One region of the Paucidesulfovibrio gracilis DSM 16080 genome, then DNA from elsewhere that is predicted to be linked to it. Evidence: predicted binding sites of a transcription regulator. Region 1 holds the regulator's gene; each other region holds the start of a gene.
The links. The regulator sigma-54, encoded in region 1, starts transcription at its own class of promoters, with help from an activator protein. The targets are predictions, from matches to a motif close to CTGGCACGGNNNNTGCTT.

Region 1 (2,265 bases):
AGCGACGTATTTCTATTTTTTCAGTATGTTAAGATGTATTCCTTGCGCGAGTAGCTAATCTGTGAGATAGTAGAGGCAAGGATATCATTTCTAACCGACGGCCCCGTGTTGATTCTTTTGAGTTTCATGCGGCGCGCCGTGGCGATGGGTAGTATGGGACTGGAATTACGACAACAACTCAAGCTCAGTCAGCAACTTGTCATGACGCCGCAACTGCAGCAGGCCATCAAGTTGCTGCAACTTTCCCGCCTGGAATTGCTTGAATCCGTACAGCAGGAATTGTTGGAAAATCCGTTTCTTGATGAAAAGGAAGCCGACGACCCGCAACCAGAAGATACGCAATCCAAGGAGAGCGAGGAGGGGGATGCCCAGGCGGAGTTGATGCGTGACGCTGATTGGGAAAATTACATTGGTGAGTTCTCCAGCTCATCCAAGCAGTCCCAGGTCCGTGAAGCAGAGATCCCCGAAGAGGGGTTGTCGTTTGAAGCACGGCTTGCCTCAAAACCCTCCCTGCATGGTCATCTAAATTGGCAGATGCGGCTTTCCAACTTTACCGACGAAGAGTTGGCCGTTGGTGATGTCGTTCTGGGGAATCTGGATGATCGGGGATATTTGCAGGCAGATGTTCAGGACTTGCTAGCGCTTGTGGAGTCTGATCCCGAAACCGTGGAAAGCGTTATCCAGCGGATTCAGCGGCTGGACCCGGTGGGCGTGGCGGCCAGATCACCGCGTGAGTGCCTGAAGGTCCAGCTTGAGTTTTTTGATTATACGGATCCCATCCTGTTGGACTTGGTTGATCAGCATTTGGAAGATTTGGAGAAGCGTCGCTATAAGCCGTTAGCCAGAAAGTTTAAGATCAGTCTTGATAAACTGAAGAAATATATTGAAGTTATTCAAAAACTAGATCCAATGCCCGGGGCGAGTTTTTCCAGCACGGAGCCGCATTATGTCAGCCCGGATGTCTTCGTGTATAAATATGGTGATGATTTTGTTATCGTGCTGAATGAGGATGGACTGCCCCGCTTGACGCTCAACTCGTTCTACATGGACGATATTGGGAATTGTACCGGCAAGGATAAGGAATATTTTCAGGACAAAATGCGATCCGCGGCCTGGCTGCTCAAAAGTTTATATCAACGGCAGCGAACATTGTATAAGGTGATGGAGAGTATTGTCCGTTTTCAGCGTGATTTTTTCGAACAGGGCGTGGCCAAGCTCAAACCGCTGATCCTTAAAGACGTGGCGGAAGACATTAATATGCATGAATCCACGGTCAGCCGGATTACGACGAGCAAGTATGTCTCCACACCGCATGGGATATTTGAACTGAAGTTTTTCTTTAACAGCGCTCTGGATCTGGGAGACGGCACTCAGGTTGGTTCGGAATCGGTCAAGGCGCTGATTAAGCAACTCATCAGTGGTGAAAATCCGAAGAAACCGCTGAGCGACGAAACGATCGGCGAGATGCTCAAAGCTGAACTGGACGTAAATATTGCGCGGCGTACCGTTGCGAAATACCGTTCGGCTATGGATATCCCCTCGTCTTCGAAGCGCAAGCAGATTTTATAACATTGCCCACTCAACCTCTACTCCAAGGAGGATTGTGCATGAACATCAGTTTCAACTTTAAGAATTTCGACCCCTCTCCCCACCTCAAGGAGTATGCTGCCAAGCGGTTCGACAAGGTTTCCAAGTTCATTCAAGATTCGGACGAGTCCGATCTTCAGGTCAACTTGGCCGTGGAAAAAACCCGCCAGCAGGCTGATGTGGTCTTGAACGCGGACAGCATCCATATCTCGGCTTTTGAGCAGTCTCCGGATATGTATGCCACCATTGATTGCGTGGTTGACAAGCTGGAGGCCCAGCTGCGTAAAGTGCGCGAGAAGATGAAGGATAAGCGCCGCAAGGCAGCGCGGGATGTGCGAACCGAGTACTTTACTTTGGCCGATGGCGGCGCCGCTCCGACCATCACCGGTACGGATAATTATGAGCCAAAGCCCATGTCCGTTGAGGAAGCGGCGATGCAGCTCGATTCGCTCAAGTTCGAGTTCCTCGTGTTTCGCAATGCTGAAACCGAGGGAATTAACGTCATTTACCGTCGCAAAGGCGGCGATTACGGATTGATTGATCCTGGTAACTAACAATGAGACTCGGCGAATATCTTAACAAACAACTGATTATACCGGAGCTGACCTCCGCCTCAAAGGCGGAGGTGCTCCGTGAAATTGTAGAGTGCATCTCCAGCACCATGCCGGAGTTGGATAC
Region 2 (2,265 bases), on a different contig from region 1:
CCCGAGGTGGTGGGCAGGCAGATCAGGGGCGGGCCGGGCCGCGGCACATTGTCCACTCCTTCGAATTCAAGCACGTGGCGGTCGTTCGTGACCACAATGCCGATCCCCTTGGCCGCGTCCATGGGGCTGCCGCCGCCCACGGCGACAATGGCGTTGCAGTCATTTTGCCTATAAATGTCGGCACCTTGCATACACTCTGTGTCGCGTGGATTGGGAGAGATGTCCGAAAAGAGGGTGACCTTGTGACCGTACTCACGCAAAGAAGCGGCCGTAGCATCGGCCCAGCCGGATTCGATGACCCCTGCATCCGTGACCAGGAGTACCCGTTCGCCGCCGAGGTTGCGGGCGTAGCGGCCTGCGAGGGTAGCCGAATCCTTTCCCGTGATAAATTCCGGTGCGACGAATTTTCGTAAATCCAACGGGTTGGTAAAGTTCATGGTCCCCCCTCCCCCCTGTTTCGAATGTAAGGCTTATCGCGACATAATAACTACCATAGGCAACGGATGATGTCTAACGAGTCGTTGAACATTCGGTGATATCGGAAGGTTCGGAGATACGGGGGATGTGGTGAGCGTGTTGAACGGCGGGGCGGAGTTTTCCCCGAACCGCGCCGCAGCCGTTGGAATGGGGCGAGGCTGCGGCGGGCGGGGAGGGTCAGAGTGCCTCGGGGGTGTAGCCCTCGGGCAGATGCGCCGTGCCCTTGACGCAGGGCAGGCCCGTGCTTTGGCCTGCTTGCTCCATGAGGCGCTGCATGTCCGGACAAAAGCCGTCGCCCAGTTCCCAACCGTCTTTGCGCTTGTGCGCAAAGGTGCAGGTCGGGAAGTGAATGGCTTCGGCTCCCTTGGCCTTGAGGATGCGGGCCAGTTCGGCCACGTTGTCCCCGGGGCAGCGGCAGGTGAAGACCCCTGCCAATTCGCAGTCTTCGTACCCTGCAAAGCCTTGTTTGGTCCCGGTCAGGCACTTGAAGCAGTTGGTGAGCGGGCAGGCGTGTTCGTTCTTTTCGCAGCGGATGATGCCGATTTTGGTCACGGTGCCTCCCCTTGGTCAGTCGGCCTGTTCGTTCAGGCGGGTGCGGATGACCTCGGCCTCGCGTTCCAGCATGTCCAGACGCTGCCGCAGGATGTTCTGCTCGTCTTCAGGGGACAGGGGGGCGTTCCAGCCTGCGTTGCCCACCTGGGCATAGCGTCCGCCGAATCCGCGGCCGCGCCAGCCGCCGCCCATGCCGCGTCCCATGCCGCGTCCCATGCCGACATTACCATAGCCACCTGCGCCGCAGCGACCAAAGCCGCCGCCCGTCATTGGACCTTGTCCTTGCGGTCCGGTTCCGTCGAATCCAGGCATATTGCTTCTCCTTTGCTGTTGCGGTTTGTTTTCAGGGAAGCACGGTCCGACCAATGGAGGAAAGGGGTCGCCCCCCGGCGGTGCAAACGACAAGGGCGGACCGTGCTTCCGGCCTCTGTATTCGAAGATAGCAGGAAGCGTGCCTGGCATGTTGCTGCAATGGGCTGGCCGCGGGGAAAAGCTGTTGATGGCGGTTTGCGGGATGCGTTTCGTATTTGATTTTCGTATTATTTGGGAAAGATATCGATATCCCGTGATTCCCGAAACAACGCGGAAGAAGCGGGATTGTTGAGGTGGCGGCAGGTTTGCACGCTGAATATGTTGGTTTTGGGCGTGAAAAAAGCCCGATCAAGGCATGAGAATCCGCCCGATCTTGTGTTGTAGGGCTTATTTTGCGTCTATTGGTTACTGGTCCGGCGTGGAAGAGGGTGCTAGAGATGAAACAGGAGCATCGGGGCTTTGGGCCTCAATAAAAACGCGGCGAACCCGTGGAAATGCGGTTTTAATGTCGCGGTCCAGTTCCGAGGTGACCTGCTCCACGCCGTTGGAGCGCACATGGTCCGCAAAGTCCACGGAAAGCGTTACCAAAATGTAGTCCGGTCCCATGTGCAGGGTGGCCAGTTCATTGATCTGTTCAATACCCGGTTTGGCAAGGGTCATGTTGCGGATGGCCTCCTCCACTTCCGGGTGCGCGCTTTCGCCCAGCAGGAGACCGTGGGTCTCCCAGGCGAGCCATGCGGCGGTTCCGGCCAGTACCAGGCCAATGACGATGGAGGCGGCGCCGTCATAGCGGGGATCGCCCGTGACCTGGCTGAGTAGGACGCCTGCAAAGGCAGCCAACAGTCCGAGCATGGCGGCCGTGTCTTCAAAAAGTACCACGAACAAGGGGGGATTTTTGCTGCGGGACACGGCACGGAACCAGCC
Region 3 (2,265 bases), on a different contig from region 1:
GCCACAAACCCATCGCCTTTGACGCCCGCATCATCGCGGCCACGAACCAAAACCTGGCCCAACGCGTGGAGGCCGGGGAGTTCCGTTCGGACCTCTTTTACCGGCTCAACGTGGCCACCATTGAACTGCCTCCCCTGCGCGACCGCCTGGAGGACATTCCCGAACTGTGCGAGCATTTTCTCCAGACCATCAACCGCAAGCTGGGCATTGACGTGCGCGGCGTATCCAAGGCCGGAACCCAAGCCCTGATGCGCCACCACTGGCCCGGCAACGTGCGCCAGCTGGCCAATACCCTGGAACGTGCCGCCATTTTCTGTACCAACGACCTGATCACGGACCGCGACGTGGACTCGGCCCTGCAACGTGTTCCCGCGGAGCCGGGCCAGACCCAGACGCCGTTGCTCCCGGACGAATCCCTGCAACTTAAGGAAGCGCTCATGGAATATGAACGCGGTCTCATTGTCTCGGCTCTGCGCCGCAGCGGAGGAGTGCAGACCGAGGCGGCCAAGCAGCTGGGCGTGACCCCCAAAAATCTCTGGAACAAGCTGCAAAAACACAACATCGACCCGAACAATCCACACAACTGATCCTTCAGGTCCAACCATCGTGTATCTGTCTATCCATTTTTTGTGGATCGACTAAGCCCCTGCCGTTTTGACGAAAACATTCCCTACCCTCTTGCCGTGATCTCCCCGGCCCCACATTTCGTGGAGTGAACGCCCCCATTACAGGCTTTCTCCGACTCTTGCGCCGCGCTTCCAGTTTTTTTTCTACTGCGAAACAAGTGCGTTAGACGCAAGGCTGTTCGCTGTGAACGCCGTTGGCACAGTGGTTGCTCAAGCAGAGTCAGTTCCATGAACAACCATGATGCCATGCATCAAACCCTATCTTGAAGGAGAGAGACATGCTGAACCGTATCAAGAATCTGATGAAGGACGAGCAGGGAGCCACCGCACTGGAATACGGCCTTATCGCCGCCCTCATCGCTGCGTTCATCGTGGGCGCGGTCACGGCTTTGGGTACCAGCGTCCGCGACACCTTCCAGGGCGTTGCCGACGACATGTCCGGCGCCGGCGCAGCTGAGTAGCCGCAGCCACGACATGGAGAGCATGCCGGGCCGGGGTCCGCACAACAAAACGGACCCCGGCCGGGTGCCCCGGGGAGGGGGCGCCCAGGCACGCCGGCCACGTCAAGGCAACAGAAGCGGCCCGCTTGCCGCGCTTTTCCCGGGGGGGAAATCATGCATTCCTATCTTTTGGTATTTCTTGGTGCCGCGCTATGCGTCGCCGTTTACACCGACCTCAAGGAACAACGCATTCCCAACGCGCTGAACCTAACCATCGCGCTCACGGGACTGGGCTTCCACACCCTGCTCCCTCTGTTTTTCCCCTCTTCGGCCCTGCCGCACGCCCTGGACGGACTGCGCTTCAGCCTTGCCGGGCTGGGCGTTGGTCTGGGACTGATGCTCCTGCCGTATCTCTTCGGCGTCATGGGCGGCGGCGACGTCAAGCTCCTGGCCGCCATCGGCGCGTGCCTGGGCTGGCGGCTCACCGTGGATACCTTCCTCTATACCAGCCTGGCCGGTGGAGCCTATGCCCTGGCCGTGTTGCTCTTCCGACATCGCGGCATGCTGGTCCGCATCCTGCAAAATTTCTGGACCGCGCTCTGGTTGCTGGGCGCGTCCCACAAGGGCCGCTACGCCCCGGTACAGGGCGGCGAAGCCCTGCCCCGGCTCTGCTACGGACTCGCCATTGCCGCGGGAACCGCCGTGGCTTTGCTCCGTGGCATGAACGACCAAGGCCTTACGGCCGCCTTGTTTTAACGGGCCGTAAAAGGGGATTCCCATGAGCCGCACCGCACGAACCATTTTACAAATCATTTTGGCCCTGGCCCTGGCAGGAGGTTCGGGCCTGCTCCTGCATCAATGGATGCGCCAGGCCGCGCCCCAGAACCCGGCCGGACAGCGCCCCGCCACCACAAACGTCATGGTGGCATCCCGCGACCTGCCCCGGGGAACCACCCTGACCACGGACCATCTCAATTCCGCCCCGTTCCTGCCCCAGAGCCTGCCCTCGGGAACCTTTCAGCAGGCCGAACCCCTGCTGGGCCGCGTGCTGGCCTCGTCCCTGGCTGCCAACGAACCCGTCACCCGGCAACGGCTCACGGACTCCGGCTCCGGCGAAGGCGGCGTCAGCGCCCTGATCGCGCCGGGACACCGGGCCATGGCCGTCAAGGGCAACAAGGTCATGGGTCTGGCCGGATTCG

Region 2: a site for sigma-54 is predicted at 1,470-1,487, ahead of B5D49_RS02525 (DUF5320 domain-containing protein). Genes of this name have one in related genera too.
Region 3: a site for sigma-54 is predicted at 821-838, ahead of B5D49_RS11165 (Flp family type IVb pilin). Genes of this name have one in related genera too.

The regions. Positions count from the first base shown of each region.
Region 1 is NZ_FUYC01000003.1:285,666-287,930, forward strand. It holds gene rpoN (RNA polymerase factor sigma-54) at 154-1,569, shown strand; gene hpf (ribosome hibernation-promoting factor, HPF/YfiA family) at 1,608-2,141, shown strand; gene B5D49_RS05635 (PTS sugar transporter subunit IIA) at 2,144-2,265, shown strand, end outside.
Region 2 is NZ_FUYC01000002.1:56,802-59,066, forward strand. It holds gene ercA (alcohol dehydrogenase-like regulatory protein ErcA) at 1-437, opposite strand, end outside; gene B5D49_RS02520 (CGGC domain-containing protein) at 655-1,029, opposite strand; gene B5D49_RS02525 (DUF5320 domain-containing protein) at 1,045-1,341, opposite strand; gene B5D49_RS02530 (cation diffusion facilitator family transporter) at 1,747-2,265, opposite strand, start outside.
Region 3 is NZ_FUYC01000012.1:47,150-49,414, forward strand. It holds gene B5D49_RS11160 (sigma-54-dependent transcriptional regulator) at 1-587, shown strand, start outside; gene B5D49_RS11165 (Flp family type IVb pilin) at 905-1,087, shown strand; gene B5D49_RS11170 (A24 family peptidase) at 1,241-1,822, shown strand; gene cpaB (Flp pilus assembly protein CpaB) at 1,845-2,265, shown strand, end outside.